DNA from 2 places in the Zhihengliuella alba genome. Region 2 is predicted to be linked to the other one. Evidence: riboswitches for the same ligand, from Rfam matches in the RefSeq annotation. Region 2 holds a riboswitch; the other holds the start of a gene.

Region 1 (3,974 bases), on a different contig from region 2:
GTGCCCCACGTCTCGTAGGCGATGTCGACGGATGGCAGCGCGCCGCCGGTCTCGAACTCGAAGGCGCCGGTGCGCAGCGTCTGCAGGACGCCCTCGGACCCTGTCGCCGGGCCCGGCTGCGACCGACCGTCCGGACGCGTCCCGACGGTCGATGTCGGCGCCTCCGCTCCCTGCCCGGGGGCCGTGACCGCGCCGGGAACCGCCCCGGGGGCGCCGGTCCGGCGCCCCCGGGGCTCGGTGATCGTCTCGATGCCGCTGGTCACTTCACCGGTGCCTCGGCGCCGGCCGCCGCCGTCGTCGTGTTCGAGGACGCCGCACCGGCGGCGCGGAACCCGGCCTCGAGGTCGGCGAGGATGTCCTCGACGTGCTCGATGCCGACCGCGATCCGGACCAGGCCGGGCGAGACGCCGGCGGCGCGCTGCTCCTCCTCGCTGAGCTGCGCGTGCGTGGTCGACGCCGGGTGGATGACGAGGGAGCGGACGTCGCCGATGTTGGCGACGTGCGAGTGCAGGGAGAGCCCGTCGACGAAGGCCTGCCCGGCCTCCGCGCCGCCGGCCAGCTCGAACGCGATGACCGCGCCCGTGCCGCGCGGGCCGTACTTGCGGCCGCGCTCGTACCAGGGGCTGGACGGCAGGCCCGCGTACGCGACCGAGAGGACGTCGTCGCGCCCCTCGAGCCACTCCGCGACGCGCTGCGCGTTGGCCACGTGCCGCTCCACGCGCAGGCTCAGGGTCTCCAGGCCCTGCGCGATCAGGAAGGCGTTCAGCGGTGCGACCGCGGACCCGAGGTCGCGCAGCAGCTGCACGCGGGCCTTGAGGATGTAGGCCAGGTTGGCCCCGAGTGCACCGCCGACGCCGAGGTCGCGGGCGAACACCAGGCCGTTGTAGGACTCGTCCGGGGTGTTGAAGCCGGGGAACCGCTCCGGGTCGGCGGCGTAGTCGAACGTGCCGCCGTCCACGATCACGCCGGCGATCGCCGTGCCGTGCCCGCCCAGGTACTTGGTGGCCGAGTGCACGACGACGTCGGCGCCCCACTCGAGCGGGCGGATCAGGTAGGGGGTGGCCAGGGTGTTGTCGACGATCAGCGGGACGCCGACCTCGTGGGCGATCGCCGAGATCTCCTCGATGTTGAGGACGTCCTGGCGCGGGTTGGACACCACTTCGCCGAAGAACGCCTTGGTGTTCGGGCGGACCGCGGCGCGCCAGGCGTCCAGGTCGTCCGGGTCGGCCACGAAGGTGACCTCGAGTCCGAACTTCTTCAGCGTGTGCTTGAGCAGGTTCTGCGTGCCGCCATAGAGCGTGGGGCTGGCGACGATGTGGTCACCGGCCTCGGCGACGTTGAGCAGGGCGTAGGTCGTGGCGGCCTGGCCCGAGGCGAGCAGCAGCGCGCCGACGCCGCCCTCGAGGTCGGCGATCCGCTGCTCCACGGCGTCCTGCGTCGGGTTGCCGATGCGCGTGTAGATCGGCTCCAGCTCGGCGAGCGCGAACCGCGCGGCGGCGCTCTCCGCGCTCGGGAAGACGAACGACGTCGTCTGGTAGATCGGCAGGGCCCGGGCGCCCGTCGTCGGATCCGGCGTCTGGCCCGCGTGGATCTGGCGGGTCTCGAAGGCCCATGCTGCGGACTGGGTGGACGGCGTGGTGTTCTGCTCTGACATGTTGTTCCCCTCTGTGTTCCGGGGTCCGCCCGCACTCCCGCTGTGCCGTGCCGACGCCGAGGGGGCGAAGGCCGCCGGACGGTAACGGTCCGGCGGGTACAGCAGATGGGAAGGCTTTCCCGCGCTTGCCCCGCATCGTTTTCGAGCGGAGCCGGGTCTTCACCCGGGGCACCCCACCGCGAGTGTGAGGGTTGCCGGCCAGCAAACCGGGGTTTCACGCTGGCACTCATGACCTTGGTCCCCAAGTTTCGACGAAGAGGAGCCGCCGTGCAAGCCCGGTCTCAACAGCCCGACACACAGCCCGGCGCGGCCTCGGGACAGCCTCCTGCCGCGGCGTCCGGCGGCAAGTAAGGGCAGCCTAATTTCGAGACGTCCATCACATAGTGCCATCATGAGGACATGATGAGGTTGGACCATGTTTCCTATGCTTGCGGCCCTGACGGCCTGACCGCCACGGCCGACCGGATCGCTCGAGAACTCGGCATCGAATCCGTCAAGGGAGGAGTCCATCCTCGCTTCGGAACCAGGAACGTCATCTTCCCGCTGCGCAACAACCAGTACCTCGAGGTCGTCGAGGTCCTGGCCCATCCGGCGAGCGACAAGGCACCGTTCGGCCAGGCCGTCCGGGCCCGCTCGGAGATGGGCGGCGGCTGGATGGGCTGGGTCGTCGCGGTGGACGACCTGGTCCCGTTCGAGGAGCGCCTCGGCCGCAGTCGGGTACCGGGGAACCGGAAGTTCCCGGACGGCCAGGAGCTGACCTGGCAGCAGATCGGCATCAAGGGCCTGATCGCCGATCCCCAGGTGCCCTACATGATCCAGTGGGACGAGGGCACCGAGAAGCTGCATCCCTCGCAGGCCGTGGAGCGCCCAGAGGGGCAGATCGCGCAGATCTGCATCGCCGGGTCGCGGGACCGCGTGCGGGACTGGCTCGGCCGCCCGGAGCAGTCGCCGCTGGGCGACGTCACGGTCGACTGGCAGGCGCCGAACGGCGCCCCGGGCATCCTGTCCGTGTCCTTCATGACGCCGCACGGCCTGGTCACGCTCTAGAGCCCGCGCCGGGGCTCATCCCCGGCGGGCTCGCACGGCGACCGGTCCGGCTCTGGCGCGGAGCGGCCGGCAGGACTAGATTCGCCGCAGAAGAAGGCGGCGGCAGACGCAGGGGGGCGTAGGCGCATGGGGACCACCGAATCGACTCGCAGAGGGCTCGGCACGACGGCGGTCGATGCCGTCGCTGCGGCGGCCGTCTCGCCGTCCGGGCGCGGCGGGCGGCGGGCTCCCCGGCGCTCCGCCCGGTCCGTCGGGAGCCGACTGCTCGGGCCGCTCCTGGCGGCCGCGGTGCTCTGCGGAGTGGGCGCGTGCGCGCCCCCGGCGGAGCCCGCACTGGCCCTGCTGGACACCCCCGCCTCGACCCAGGAGATCCCGGACCAGATCCTCGAGGCCGGCTTCATGGAGCCCGCCTCGATCCGCTTCGCGGGAGCGGACCAGGACGGCATCGAGTACTACCTCGGCCGCTCGAACCAGGCCGACGAGGTCTGCGTCGCGATCTTCTCCCCCGAGCGGACCTACGAGTTCTCGGGCGGTTGCGCCCCGCTCGAGCCCGAGACGTTCGCCCTCGTGCAGGCCGTGACGACGCCTCCGCGCGTCGCCCACCTGGTCGCGGACGGCTACACCCCGCCGGCCGAGGACGGGCTGAGCCGCGTCAGCGACAACGTCTGGGTGGAGATCCAGGAGCAGTGATCCAGGCGCAGCAGTGAACCAGGCGCAGCAGTGATCCAGGCGCCCGGGTGATCGGCGTCCGGGTGATCGGCGTCCGGACTCACGCCCCGAACCCGGTGGCGGAGCCGAACAGCGCGTACCCGACGAACCCGGCGATGTCGAGGAAGGCGTGCGCGATCACGAGCGGCATGACGCGGCCGTAGCGGGCGTAGATCCAGCCGAAGACGATCCCCATGGCTACGTTCCCGACGAACGGCCCCACCCCCTGGTAGAGGTGGTAGCTACCGCGGAGCAGCGCACTGGTCGCGATCACCGTCCACCTCCCCGCCGGGCCACGGCCCCAGCCCAGACGGCGCAGGTGGTGGAAGAGGAATCCGACGACGATGACCTCCTCCAGGATCCCGTGCCGGATCGCGGAGAGGACCAGGACGGGGATGGTCCACCAGTGGTCGTCGAGGGCGGCCGGGACGATCGCCGTCGTCAGCCCCAGGGCCCGGCCCGCCGCGTAGACGCCCAGCGTCCCGACGCCGATGGCGACCAGGAGCCCGACGCCGAGCGCGGCGTCCCGGCCGGGACGGCGGGCGTCGAGCCCCAGGGTCCGCAG
Region 2 (3,974 bases):
GAGATACCGATGTGATTCCACAGCTCGCCGCGGTGGACCAGCTCGTCTGCCGCGCTCCAGACCGATGCGGGCGAGGGGAGCTGAACGGGGGAGAAGAGTCCGGCGGCCGTCGTGACGTACCAGGCGGCCAGCATGGCGACGGGCACGATGAGGCCCACCAGCACGCGCCCTCCCGCAGTGTTCAGCAGCTGCCGGCGCGGGCGTCCGGACGCCGCGCCCGTCTGCGGTGCGACGCCGGAGGCCTCGGGGGTGTCACCTGACCCCGCCGCGCTGGACCCGTACGAGCCCACGGAGACGTGAGCTGTACCGCCATAGACCTGGTTGCTCCGGTGGTCTTGCGTTTCGGAGGAGGCGCTCATGCCCTACTCCTTGAGGGTGGAGGCGTCGGCATCCTCCGCGAACGACGGTTCGAACAGCGTGTCGACCGCCTCGTCGATGCTGGCCTGCTCGGACACGTCCCCGATCTCGACGAAGATCGGTCCGACGGCCTCGAGGACCTCCCGCTGGGCCTCGCCTGGGACCGGATCGACGTCGAGGTTCGAGCGCTCCAGGATGACCTTGTCCGCGATGGGCTGTTCGAGACCGGCTTCCTCGGCCAGGATCTGCGCCGTCTCCTCCGGGTTCTCCGCGGCCCACTCTTGAGCCTTCTGGTATGCGTCGACCACGGCCTGAGCCAACTCGGGCTCGTTCTCCAGGAATTCCTCCGTGGCGTTCAGGAACCCGTACGTGTTGAAGTCGAGGTTCCGGTAGACCAGTTGGGCGCCCTCCTCCTCGGCACCGGCCATGATCGGGTCGAGCCCCGCCCACGCGTCGACGGAACCGTTGTTGAGCGCGCCCCAGCCATCGGCGTGCTGCAGGTTCTCGATCGTGACGTCGTCGACCGTCAGGCCGTGGGCCTGGAGCGCTTGCACCAGGAAGAAGTACGGGTCGGTCCCTTTCGTGGCCGCGACCTTCTTGCCCTTCAGATCCTCGACGGATTCGATGTCGGAGCCCTCGGGCGTGACGATGGCGGACCACTCCGGCTGCGAGTACAGGGCGATCGTCTTGATCGGTGCGCCGTTGGCCCGGGCCAGCAGGGCCGCGGACCCCGCGGTCGAACCGACGTGCAGCGCTTCCGAGCGGAGGCCCTCGTTGGCCTTGTTCGAACCGGCCGACTGGAGCCAGTTGACCTCGACGCCCTCGTCCTCGAGGGTCGCCTCCAGCCAGCCCTTCTCCTTGATGATCAGGCTCAGCGGGTTGTAGGTGGCGAAGTCGATGTTCAGTGTTTCTGCCGTGGCCTCGGCGTCCTCGCCGGCGCAGCCGGTCAGTGCGGCAGCGGCCGCGACGACTGCAGCCATGCCCAGGAGGCGGCGGCGGGTGTGGTGGTTCGGGATGCTCATGGTGTTCCTTTGCGACGAAGGCGTGCTGGATGGAGGGATGCGACGAGGCGAAGCGGTGGCCGGTGCAGGAACGCACCGGACTCCGCCGACGTCCGGACTCATGCCGGAGTCAGCGGCGGTGCGTGTCGACGCCCAGGTTCTCGAGAAGGGTGGAACGGAGGACGCCGAGTTCGGCGGAGGCTCGGTCCCTGGGCCGAACACCCGGAACGTCGATGACATTGGCGACGACGGCCCCTTCGAGGTCGTCGGCGGCACCGAGGACGAGGATCCGGTCGGCGAGCTGCAGGGCCTCGTCGACATCGTGGGTGACGAGCAGGATCGTGGCCGGATGCTTGGCGTGGATGTCCAGGAGCAGGTCCTGCATCTTGAGCCGAGTGAGGGCGTCGAGCGCTCCGAACGGCTCGTCGAGCAGCAGCACGCCGGGCCGGCGGGCGAGCGCTCTGGCGAGCGAGGCCCGCTGGGCCATGCCCCCGGAGACCTCGCGGGGCCGGTGGTCAGCGTGGGCGGAGAGCTCCACGTGCTCGAGCAGTTCGTCCACGTGGGCGGCGCCGGCCGCCTGGTCGGTGCCGCGGGGGAGGCCCAGTGCGACATTCCGCCGGATCGTCTGCCACGGCAGCAGCCGTGGCTCCTGGAAGGCGAAGGCCGAGGCCTCGCTCAGCCCGGAAACAGGGGACGAGCCGATCCAGACGGATCCCGACGTCGGCTGATCGAGGCCAGCGACGGTCCGCAGGAGCGTCGACTTGCCGCAGCCGCTTGGGCCGACGATGGCCAGGACCTCGCCCGCATGCACGGAGAAGTCGATGCCGTTCAGGACGGTGCGCCCTCCGAATCGCTTCGTGACGGATTCGAAAGTGACGGGCAGCGGGTTCTCCGAGGCCACTGCGGGCGCAGTTTCGGTACTGCGGGACACGGACAGCGTGGAAGCCATGAATCATCTCCATCGGTCCTGGCGGTAGCACCGTCCGGGCCGCGGGGTGCGGTCACCGGTGGTTGCTGCGGCGTCGTCGAGCCAGATCTCTCGGCCGCTCGGGATGGTGGTGAGTCAACGAAACGACACGGACGTCTCCATGGCAAAATCCCGCATCAACGCGGCGTCACATTTCCCGCGGTGGTACGCATCGGTGCCGGACGAGGCCGGGCGGTGAGCAGTCGAGGGCGGGATCAGCCCCGCGTGATGATTCTCGCCGCGATCTCCGTGGAGCCGGGCTCCGGTGAGTCGGCGACGGTGCGCCCGGATCCCGAACTCGTACCGCTCGAGCGCATCGTCCCGGACTCCGCGTCCGGCTGGCTTGGTGCTGTGGCGGAAGCCGAGACCGGCCGGGCGACCGCCGCCTCGGGATCGCCGGTGAGCTCGGCCTCGGTTTCGATGCGGCGGGCCCGCAGCGAGCGCCGACCCAGCAGGAGGGCGAGGACGAGAACCGTGATGCCCGCCAGACCCAGGGCGGCACCGGCGGCGGGGGAGGGGGCGTACAGCCCGAGGAGCTGGAGGAGGGCCGGAGCGGTGCACGTGCCGACACCGCAGAAGATCGCGAACCAGCCGATCGGGACCCGCAGCCAGGTGTGCCCCAGCCCATCGAGCAGGAAGAACAGGAACCAGAGAGCGGCCCACAGCCACCACATGGCGGCCGAGACCGGATCCGCCTGGAGGGCGATGGCCGCCCCGCCGAAGACCACGGCGGCGATCGCCACGTAGAGGCTGAACCAGCCGAAGCCCTCGGCCGGCAGATCGAAGGTGTTGATGGCGCCCACCCAGAGGTAGGTGAAGCCGAACAGGTACAGACCGGACGCCGCGAGGACCGCGGCCGGGTCGCCGTCGGCCTCGATCAGCAGGATCGTCGGGAAGACCACCTGCAGGGCGCCGACGAGGAAGTTGAGGACGGTCGCGCCGCGCGGGCGGACGAGGCCGATCAGGACCAGACCGTTGACGCAGAGCACCGCGCCGACGTAGAGAAGTCCGACACTGGACATGAGAACTCCCGGGGAAACAGTAGAGAGGCCTCCGGTGCCGAACGCGCCGTGCCCCTGCGAGGATCATAGGCCACGGGTGGGCGGGTCGTTCCACGGAGCGCGCATGCGACGGGCCGGTGCCGGCCGCACGGACTGCCGGCTGTGAATTCGGGCCGACCGGCGGCAGACTCGGGGCAATGAGCAGCGGACCAGGAGGACAGGACGGCGGCGCCGGGGCCGCCGAGCGTTTCACCGAACGGCTGCTGTGGATCCACGCCCTCGCGTATGTGCCCCAGCTGTTCGTGCCGTGGTTCGCCGGGACGGACGCCTGGGTGGCACTCGTCTACCTGGCGATGCTGGTCCCGGTGCTGGCCCCGGCGGCGGCCGTCCGGGCCGCCGGAAGCAGCGGCTACCGGAGGGGACCCGGACTGTGGACTGTCGCGGTCGCATCCATGGTGCTGGCCGTCCTGGCGGCGGTGCTCCTCTTCATGCTCGGCTCGCTCACGGTGCAGCTCGCCGTCCCGCTGGCCCTCTGGGCGGCCCTGCTGCGGCGGCGACTCCTCGTGATCGGCGCCGCCGTCGCGCTGGTGGCGCTGCTGCTCCCGTTCGGTGGCGGCGGGACGACGCCGGACGGCTCCGGCGTCGCGT

The links. Region 2 has a riboswitch for S-adenosylmethionine ahead of ABD784_RS11825 (ABC transporter ATP-binding protein). Riboswitches for the same ligand answer to the same signal wherever they lie in the genome.
Region 1: another riboswitch for S-adenosylmethionine. It lies ahead of ABD784_RS06560 (bifunctional o-acetylhomoserine/o-acetylserine sulfhydrylase); the one in region 2 lies ahead of ABD784_RS11825 (ABC transporter ATP-binding protein).

What each region holds. Positions count from the first base shown of each region.
Region 1 is NZ_BAABCJ010000002.1:167,062-171,035, forward strand. It holds gene metX (homoserine O-acetyltransferase MetX) at 1-263, opposite strand, end outside; gene ABD784_RS06560 (bifunctional o-acetylhomoserine/o-acetylserine sulfhydrylase) at 260-1,654, opposite strand; SAM riboswitch class IV at 1,771-1,888, opposite strand; gene ABD784_RS06565 (VOC family protein) at 2,054-2,701, shown strand; gene ABD784_RS06570 (hypothetical protein) at 2,828-3,391, shown strand; gene ABD784_RS06575 (CPBP family intramembrane glutamic endopeptidase) at 3,471-3,974, opposite strand, start outside.
Region 2 is NZ_BAABCJ010000006.1:62,470-66,443, reverse strand. It holds gene ABD784_RS11835 (ABC transporter permease) at 1-359, opposite strand, end outside; gene ABD784_RS11830 (aliphatic sulfonate ABC transporter substrate-binding protein) at 363-1,379, opposite strand; gene ABD784_RS11825 (ABC transporter ATP-binding protein) at 1,489-2,307, opposite strand; SAM riboswitch class I at 2,314-2,417, opposite strand; gene ABD784_RS11820 (AmiS/UreI family transporter) at 2,541-3,347, opposite strand; gene ABD784_RS11815 (hypothetical protein) at 3,524-3,974, shown strand, end outside.